Regions from separate parts of the Paenibacillus sp. Y916 genome, predicted to be linked through region 3. Evidence: riboswitches for the same ligand, from Rfam matches in the RefSeq annotation. Region 3 holds a riboswitch; each other region holds the start of a gene.
What was found. A riboswitch is a leader RNA that binds a small molecule or an ion and turns the genes downstream of it on or off. The one in region 3 is predicted to bind thiamine pyrophosphate.
Positions count from the first base shown of each region.

Region 1: another riboswitch for thiamine pyrophosphate. It lies ahead of AC1TO9_RS13410 (ABC transporter substrate-binding protein); the one in region 3 lies ahead of AC1TO9_RS21205 (ABC transporter ATP-binding protein).
Region 2: another riboswitch for thiamine pyrophosphate. It lies ahead of AC1TO9_RS06835 (thiamine phosphate synthase); the one in region 3 lies ahead of AC1TO9_RS21205 (ABC transporter ATP-binding protein).
Region 4: another riboswitch for thiamine pyrophosphate. It lies ahead of AC1TO9_RS04575 (phosphomethylpyrimidine synthase ThiC); the one in region 3 lies ahead of AC1TO9_RS21205 (ABC transporter ATP-binding protein).

Region 1 covers NZ_JBXCJA010000005.1:150,518-152,717, reverse strand. The annotation lists gene AC1TO9_RS13410 (ABC transporter substrate-binding protein) at 1-830, opposite strand, end outside; TPP riboswitch at 931-1,042, opposite strand; gene AC1TO9_RS13405 (pyridoxamine 5'-phosphate oxidase family protein) at 1,189-1,608, shown strand; gene AC1TO9_RS13400 (glycoside hydrolase family 65 protein) at 1,665-2,200, opposite strand, start outside.
Region 2 covers NZ_JBXCJA010000002.1:551,305-553,504, reverse strand. The annotation lists gene AC1TO9_RS06845 (ribosomal maturation YjgA family protein) at 1-342, shown strand, start outside; gene AC1TO9_RS06840 (immunity 53 family protein) at 339-626, shown strand; TPP riboswitch at 747-850, shown strand; gene AC1TO9_RS06835 (thiamine phosphate synthase) at 999-1,625, shown strand; gene thiO (glycine oxidase ThiO) at 1,642-2,200, shown strand, end outside.
Region 3 covers NZ_JBXCJA010000014.1:4,580-6,779, forward strand. The annotation lists gene AC1TO9_RS21200 (ABC transporter permease) at 1-363, opposite strand, end outside; gene AC1TO9_RS21205 (ABC transporter ATP-binding protein) at 344-1,144, opposite strand; TPP riboswitch at 1,239-1,342, opposite strand; partial or broken gene AC1TO9_RS21210 (glycoside hydrolase family 9 protein) at 1,659-2,200, shown strand, end outside.
Region 4 covers NZ_JBXCJA010000002.1:101,529-103,728, reverse strand. The annotation lists gene AC1TO9_RS04580 (O-antigen ligase family protein) at 1-916, shown strand, start outside; TPP riboswitch at 999-1,108, shown strand; gene AC1TO9_RS04575 (phosphomethylpyrimidine synthase ThiC) at 1,209-1,457, shown strand; gene AC1TO9_RS04570 (hypothetical protein) at 1,459-1,587, shown strand; gene AC1TO9_RS04565 (CAP domain-containing protein) at 1,565-1,729, shown strand; gene AC1TO9_RS04560 (hypothetical protein) at 1,938-2,192, shown strand.

The sequences.
Region 1 (2,200 bases), on a different contig from region 3:
AGATCCTTATCTAACTCAGGAACTGCGTTACTAAGTATATTAGCAGCCTCTTCTGGTTTATCAATGGTTAGCTGATAGCCTTTCGTTGTTGCTCTGAGGAAAGCTTTGACTAATTCAGGATCATCCTTGATCTGCTTCTCATTCGTTACAATGACAGGCGTGTAATAGTCTAGTTCCGCAGCATAATCTTTAACATATAACATGTCGATTGGATCATTGCGGAGCTCTGCTTCAATACCTGTCCATGCATAGAAGATCCATGCGAAATCGATATCACGCTTAACCGCCGTGAAGAAATCGGCATCACCCATATTGATCATCTTAACCTTCTTAACATCCGCCTTTTCGTTCTCCATGATGGAGCCCATGATAGCCTCTTCTACAGGCGAACCCCAACCTCCATAACTTTTACCTTCAAAGTCCATGGGTGATTTAATGTTTCGATCTACGGGTGCGGCGAAACCGGACGTATTATGTTGAATGACTGCGGCAATAGAGACGAGCGGGACGTCCTGTGTTCTAGCTAGTGTCACACTTTCTTGATAGCTTATTCCAAAAGGTACGGCCCCTGAAGCGACCATCGTATCGGCTCCGCCTGCACCTGGTTGGACTATCTCAACATTAAGACCTTCTTCTTCATAATATCCTTGATCTTTCGCTACATATAGACCTGTATGATTAGTATTAGGAGTCCAGTCTAAGACAATTTTGACGTCTTGTAGTTTCTTACTAGTCTGTGCATTTTGTTCATTCTTATTTCCTCCACAACCCGCTATTACGAGTATTAGTAAGAATGTAAATAGTAACGACATTGCTCTTTTCTTGCTCATTCTGCTCTCTCCTCTATTGGACTGGTTGTTCCATGTCCTATTCGTATACAAAAAAGCGCCCCGTAATCGGGACGCATGTAGGCGCAAGATAGATATGGATATAATCATATCAGATACGTTCCTACGCTGGCATTATCCAGATCAGGTATAAGGGTCAGTGTCTAGTGGGACACAATCTCAGCCGGCCAATTCCAGCACCCCTGTACTTATGAAGTTAAGGCATTCTACGTCATTATAATCGACTATGCTGGGGGTGTCCAGCTAGGAATTGTTCAAATCTTGATTCGTATTTTAATAGGTGGGTACAATAAATCATATGGTTTAAGTACATTCAACAAGAGGAAGGGGAATACCATTCATGATGGACAACAAGATAATAGAGCAGGATATAACGAAGATCTTAGACAACAATAGGATTTGTTCTCTGGCAACTATTGAAGGCAATAAGCCAAAGCAGAGATATATGATGTTGTATAATGAAGGATTGAGCATTCATTTGGTAAGCGATCGGAGAACGCATAAGGTAGAGGAGTTGAAGAATAATCCAAACGTATCTTTGCTGATAGGGTATGAAATCGGAGGGACTAAAGAGGTAGTTGAGATGGAAGGAACCTGTTCGATTAGCACAGATGATAGTTTGAAGCGAAAATGTTGGAATGATGATTTAAAGGAATGGTTTGACGGACCAAGTGACCCTAATTATGTCATTCTTGATATCCAACTCGCAAATATTCTGTATACGGATAAGGATGGAAAGCAAAGAAAGTGGATTGCCTGAAGTAGTAAAAGACCCCCACATCCGGGCTGCGGATTGTGGAGGTCTCTTCATATATATTATAGATCGACTTGGATATGACTCAATCCATTGACGGTGTAATCCTTACCGTAAACATTCACACTAGCAGGAACTTCCGTCTCATTCGTAACGGTCACATCATGCTCGCTAACGGTTACTTTTAGGAGCGAATGACGGAACATGACTTTGAACGAGAATGACTTCCAATGTCCAGGGTTGAATGGGTTTAAGTGTAGAACACCATTCCGTACACGCAATCCTCCAAATCCATGAACAACAGACATCCAAGTACCAGCCATGCTCGTCGTATGACAACCATCTTCGGTATCATTGTTATAATTGTCGAGATCTAAGCGAGAGGTGCGAAGATACATCTCGTAAGCTTTCTCTTTATATCCCAGTTCGCAAGCAAGAATCGAATGCACACAAGGAGATAAGGAAGACTCATGCACGGTAAGAGGCTCGTAGAAATCGAAGTTACGTTTAACTGTATCTAAATCGAATTGGTCTCTTAGAGTGAATATTCCTTGCAATACGTCAGCTTGCTTAATGTAAACAGAACGTAGGATACGAT
Region 2 (2,200 bases), on a different contig from region 3:
TTAGGAATTTGTTCGAGGACCTTTTCAGATGTATTACCCTTATTTGTATCACGACATTTCGGAGATGCTTTGTGGGCAAGTATGGTTTACTTCGGTTGTCGGATATTGTTCTTACAGCAAAGATTACTTGTGTCTGTTTGTTTAAGTTTAATCTTTAGCTTTAGTATTGAATTCAGTCAGTTATATCAAGCGGATTGGATTATTGGAATACGATCAACACTATTGGGAGCATTAATATTAGGAAAAGGTTTCTTAGTCATTGATTTAATCCGATATGTGGCTGGGATCGCTTGTTCTTGTATTATGGATTATTACTTGTTTAACCGAGGAGGAAGAAGATGAGCAACCTGAAATGGTTAGAAGGTTGGTATGAGAATCATTGTGATGATGAGTGGGAGCAGACCCATATTTTGAAGATTGAATCGATAGACACTCCCGGATGGAGATTAACGGTACCTTTACTTGAGACTGAATTAGAGGGAAAAACGTTAGACGAAATTATTATTGATCGAGATGATCATGATTGGGTGAGATGTTGGATCAAAGATGGATATTTCGAAGGTGCAGGTGGATTGAGAAATTTAGAAGAGATGATACAGATCTTTAAGGAATGGGCGGAAAGCTAGCAGAGAGATACCATAAAAATATCTTAATGGGGAGTTCGTGGGGTTCTCAATTTCAAAGAATCTAAAAAAAGAGATTCTAAAGTTCCAATAATTGTGTTAGTATGTATCCAATTGAATACGTTAGATCACTAGGGGTGCTATTTGGCTGAGACGGAATGTGTGATTCCAAACCCTTTGAACCTGATCTGGATTATACCAGCGTAGGGAAGTGAGCTTGAGCTTTGGTTAAGATATTTTTGTATGCGTATATGCGTATATACGTCTGCATTCTTTTGACTATAGTTATAGGCCACCTTCTATTGCAGAGGGTGGCCTTTTCGCTGTTCCATCTTATCTGAGATTCGTCATACGAGAAAATAGGGAGGGAGTGCGATGTCAGCACGAGAATTACATGTGATCTCGAATGGTCAGTCTGAGTTAGAACACTTTGCAAGGATTGCGGCACTTATTCATCCTTTTGTAACGGCATTTCATATAAGGGAGAAATCAAGTCATGCAGCTGAACTTTGGGCAGGGGTATTGGCTTTAAGAGCAGGTGGAGTACCCCTTAGTAAAGTGATCATAAACGACCGAGTTGATGTGGCTTATGCCGCTGGAACTGGGGGAGTCCAGTTAAGCTACCGTAGCCTAGAAGTGCAGGCAGTGAGGAAAGCTTTCTCTGAATTGCGAATAGGACGTTCTGTTCACGATGTTCAAGAGGCAGTGGAGATGAGTGAGCAAGGATCTGATTATCTAGTGTTTGGGCATATCTTCCCAACAGCTTCTAAGCCCGGACAGCAAGCTAGAGGAACGAAGAAGTTAAAGGAAGTGGTGAAAAGTGTTCCTATTCCAGTTATTGCGATCGGAGGTATTAAGCCCGATCATGTGCAGCAGATTGTCGCAACTGGAGCAGCAGGTATTGCAATATTATCAGGGATTACTGCAGCAGATGATCCGTTAAGTGCAGTACACAATTATCGAGAGGCATTGGATATGAAAGGTTATGCTAAAAAAAAGTAGGAGGTTATTGACTAGAATGAAACAATTGGATGTCATTATTATCGGTGGCGGTGTTATTGGGAGTTCAATTGCCTATTATATGTCTGCGCGGGGAATGAAAGTTATCTTATTAGAGCGAGATCGCTTGGGTAGCCAAGCTTCGAGTGCGGCAGCGGGTATGCTTGCTGTACAGGCAGAGATCACTGAAGCAGGCCCGATGTTCGAGATGGCGCGTGCCAGTCGGACGTTATTTCCACAGCTAGCGAAGGATTTAAAGGACTTGACTGGAATAGATATCGGCTTGAAACGCAAAGGGATGTTTCGGCTAGCTGCAACTAAGGATGATATGCAAGAAGTTCAGCGTATTCTAGCTTTTCAAAAGCAAGTGGGAGAACAAGCGGAGTGGTTATCTCAAGAGCTGGTAGGACAACGTGAGCCCAAAATATCCGCAGATATAGAGGGAGCAATGTTCGCAGAAGAAGATAGTCATGTTGATGCACCTGAATTATGTCTTGCATTGGCGAAGGCAGCGGTAGTACTTGGAGCAGAAATAAAGGAATTTACTGAGGTTAAATCACTTCTCTGTGATCAAGAGC
Region 3 (2,200 bases):
GAACCACATAATGAAGATCGGTGAGAGTGCGATTAAGGGGATGGTCTGACTAATAATCAAGAACGGATAGAGTGCTTTCTCAAGTGGACGCGAAATATGCATACCTATAGCTAGAATAACGCCCCCACTAACAGATAATATAAAACCCAACATAACCTCCTTTAAAGTGGCGATTAAATGCCGACCGATCAATAGATGCCTATGTTCAAATAATGCCCGGGCAATCGAGGTCGGTGAGGGAATAATAAAGGAAGGTACCCAGCCTAAAGTGACAACCGATTCCCAAGTCAGCAGGAGTAGTGTTAAAAGAAGTACAAACCATCCATAATCGTGTGCCCAGCGTTTAAAAAGGCGTATTCTCATGTAATCGTCGCTCCAAGTCTTGCCTCAATTGTATAAAGTGAGGGTCATAGTTCATCTCGTAGTGCCTTGGTCTAGGTAAATTAACGGTCATTTCTTCTATACCTTGAGGACTGTCATGGGACATGAGGTAGATGCGATCACTTAATAGAATGGCTTCTTCCAAATCATGTGTAATGAAAAGGACAGTCTTATGTAGATCATCCCAAAGCTCTAGTAACCAACGATGCATCTCTCTTTTGGTCATTGCGTCAAGTGCACCAAAGGGCTCATCTAATAACATCAGATCTTGCCCTGTTACGAGTGTTCTGAGAAAAGCGACACGTTGTCGCATTCCACCTGATAATTCATCCGGATAGGCATGTTCATATTTCCCTAGACCGAAACGTTCTAGAGTGAACTGAATATCTGCTGTGATCTTCTCTTTATTGCGCTGATCCAGTTCGCGATGAAGTTTTCGATTAAGCTCCCATGGGAGTAAACAATTGTCTAGAACGGTTCTCCAAGGCAGGAGTAGGTCCTTCTGGGGCATGTAAGCCACTGTCCCTAGACGATTGGATGTTCTTGTGCCATGTATATATATTTCTCCGTCCATAGGCTCTAACAGTCCTGCAATCAGCTTAAACAGAGTGCTCTTCCCAGAACCACTAGCTCCTATGACAGAAATGAATTCACCCGCTTGAACATTCATAGACAGTTCCTGAATAATAGGGGATTCGTTCGTACTTGCAAAAGAGTAAGTTAAATTTTGTAATGATAATATCACGGTGATCACCTCGCTCATTGTAAATAAATAAAGACCCAACCATTTCCGAAAGGAAATGAGTGGGTCAAAAAGTTCATTCAGGCAAATAGGTGTGCAAATATATGCATGAGTTGAAGATTTCGTTCCACTTCCCTCCGCTGGTATAATCCAGATCAGGTTCCAAGGGTCCGGAACTTCGCGTTCCATCTCAGTCGTTAGACTCCCCTAGTGAAAAACAAGGTCTTATTTAATTGATAACCTATTTAATATAACACAATTTACAAATAAGTATAGACTCTATTACATTGTAAAGCTAATTTAGATTTTTGATGTGAAGATGTACGGAGCGGTTTATTGAATAAAAGAATAGAAAAATAATTATTTTATGTAAAATATAGTATTATTAAATTTATTATGGTATATTTTTTTACAGGACCAGTGATGAGAGATCTGGGCGCCATGGACAGCGTGTCCTCAACTTTGTAGAAATGAAAGTGAGGTGAAGGCTGTTTTTTGTTATGCGAATTAGCAAATAAGGAGGATGAAATCTGACATGAATGTATGGATGAAGAAAAAAGGAATATTATTATTAAGTTTTATGATTGCGCTTACATTTAGTTGGGATGGGGTATCTCAATCTAAATTGGCTGAAGCAGCTTCTACGGATTATAACTATGCTGAAGCTCTACAGAAATCAATATATTTCTATGAAACTCAACGCTCTGGTATTCTACCGGATAGTAATCGTGTGGAGTGGCGGGGAGATTCTGGGCTTCAGGATGGGGCAGATGTTGGTCAAGATTTAACTGGTGGTTGGTACGATGCAGGTGATCATGTGAAATTTGGTTTTCCAATGGCATATACGGCGTCAATGCTTGCTTGGTCTGTATATGAGTATCGGGAAGGCTACGAGCAAGCAGGGCAGCTTGAGGAAATATTGGATAACATTCGTTGGGCCACGGATTACTTCATGAAAGCCCACACTGCACCGAATGAATTATGGGGACAAGTTGGAAATGGCACGAGTGACCATAAATGGTGGGGACCAGCGGAGGTCATGGTGATGGAACGCCCAGCCTATAAGATTGATGCGAC
Region 4 (2,200 bases), on a different contig from region 3:
GTCCTTTCATGTGCTGATGCGCGCCCTTAAGGACGAGCCTTACAACAAGCAGTTGCTGACGCAGTTAGCAGCTTACTATGATCTTAAAGGGCAAAGTGACCTTGCTCAGGCGGTCTATCGTGACAATGCCAACAAGTTCGTCTGGGATATTGATTGGTATGATGCACTGATTAGACACTCATTTGCGATGGGAGACCAGGCACATACCCTCAAGGATGATGTTCTGAAACAGGAGTATTTCAATACAGGGCTCGAGACATACGAACAGGTTGTGGTCGGTGTGGAGTATTTGAAGACACTCCCTCCGGAGCAGATGCAGGGACGTCCGTTCTCCATCACTCCGACCATCGCTCTGAATACGGGTAAAATACAGCTGATGTTAGGAGAACCTGTAGTGGCCGCTACTACATTGAAGCGTGGCTTCAATGAGAATTACGCAGATATCATAAACAGGGAGAATCTCTGGGAGATGGACTGGTACAGCGCTCTCATCAGTCGCTCTTATGATCTGGGGCAGGTGGCTCACACACAGAAAGACAGTGTTAACAAGCAAGCTAATTTCAACATTGGGCTTGAGGCCTACAGCCACGTACTGGCGGATTTGGAATATTTGAAGACTCTATCTTCTGAAGAACTGCAAGGAAGGTCGCTTACGGTTGCTCCGGCTGTAGCACTGAATACAGGCAAAATACAATTTATGTCTGAACAATTGGAAGCGGCTATAGCTACGCTACAGATTGGTTTGAGCGAAGATTATACCAATGCAACAAACCGTGAAATTGCTCGTTGGTATTTGGCTGCACTAAAGAAGAATAACAGTGTCCCAGATCAGGTCGTTTATGACCGTCTGATTGCGGCTGATCCTGCGGAAGCCGCACAGATTGATGAAATCGCGGATTTACAGCTTAAACTTTAAAAGGTTGTTGAATGTATCTAGATGGTCATTTGGGAATTTAGTATTGCTTTATCTTGTTACTTCGTTATACATTAACTAACAATTACATCGTAACGGGAGCTTGGTGTGCCAGGCTGAGAGGATAGTGATCAACTATCGACCGTCAAACCTGATCTGGGTAATGCCAGCGGAGGAAATGGAGTTCTATTTGTCTATTTAAGACTGCCTCTTTCTCTGAGGCGGTCTTTTTTCTGCTTGTTGAATAGAATTTGCTCCGCTTGATCAAATCACCTTACTTATAGGAGGAAATGAAATGACAAGCGAAATGAAGAAAGAATCTGTTAATCTATCAGCTTTTCCAGGAAGTAAAAAAGTGTATGTAATGGGGTCTCGTCCAGATATTCGTGTTGGATTGCATCCCAATCGATTATCGTGGATTAAAGAAGCTGCTGATTTAGCTAAAGGGCATAAGGGAGCACAGGACCGTGATAATGCACTATCTAAAGCTCGGTTCGAATTCCGCTGGCGTGATCAGTTCCATCTGTGGACCGAAGTTCTGTAGCATGCGAATTTCTCATGATATTCGAGATTCAACTAGACAGAAGGAACAAGAGGAACAGGCTACCATAAGAAATGGCCTATTGAATAAAGCGAACGAATTAAAAGAGGGTGGAAGCGTCATTTATAAATGAAACTATTCAAATATTTGATCTGACGAATGTTGTACGTATACGAAACGGGCTGAATGTTCTAGAATGGAATAACACTGCGGCGAATGCAGCCAGAGATCATAGCCAAGACATGGCGTTGCGTAACTATTTCAGCAGGCTATAATAAAGTGATATATGCGTACTCTGGTTGGCTAAATTCTTCGGGACATCGAAGCAATTTACTTTAGTCCTCTTTTGAAACGTTGGGTGTAGGTGTTGCACTTGGTATTAGTTCCAGTGATTATCATATATATTACACACAGAATTTCTTTACACCGCTATGATATTAAATCATGATCTATTATAAATAGGCACAGAAGGGGAATATCATCTTGACAGAAGAACGAGCTCAAAATGCAGTGGTTGTCGTAACAGGAATCCCTACCGATTTACTTGCGGTAGATGCTCAAAGCCATGAAGATTGTTATATTGTTGTATCAAACTTATCAGGAAAGACATATCACGTTGAAACAACTGAAAAAGTGCAAAGCTATACGGCAGAAGAAGCAAGTGATATGAAGGTTATTGGAGAACACGATGGGTTATGTGTATATGAAATGATACCTTGGTGGAATAAGCTTGTTTAATTAGAGAT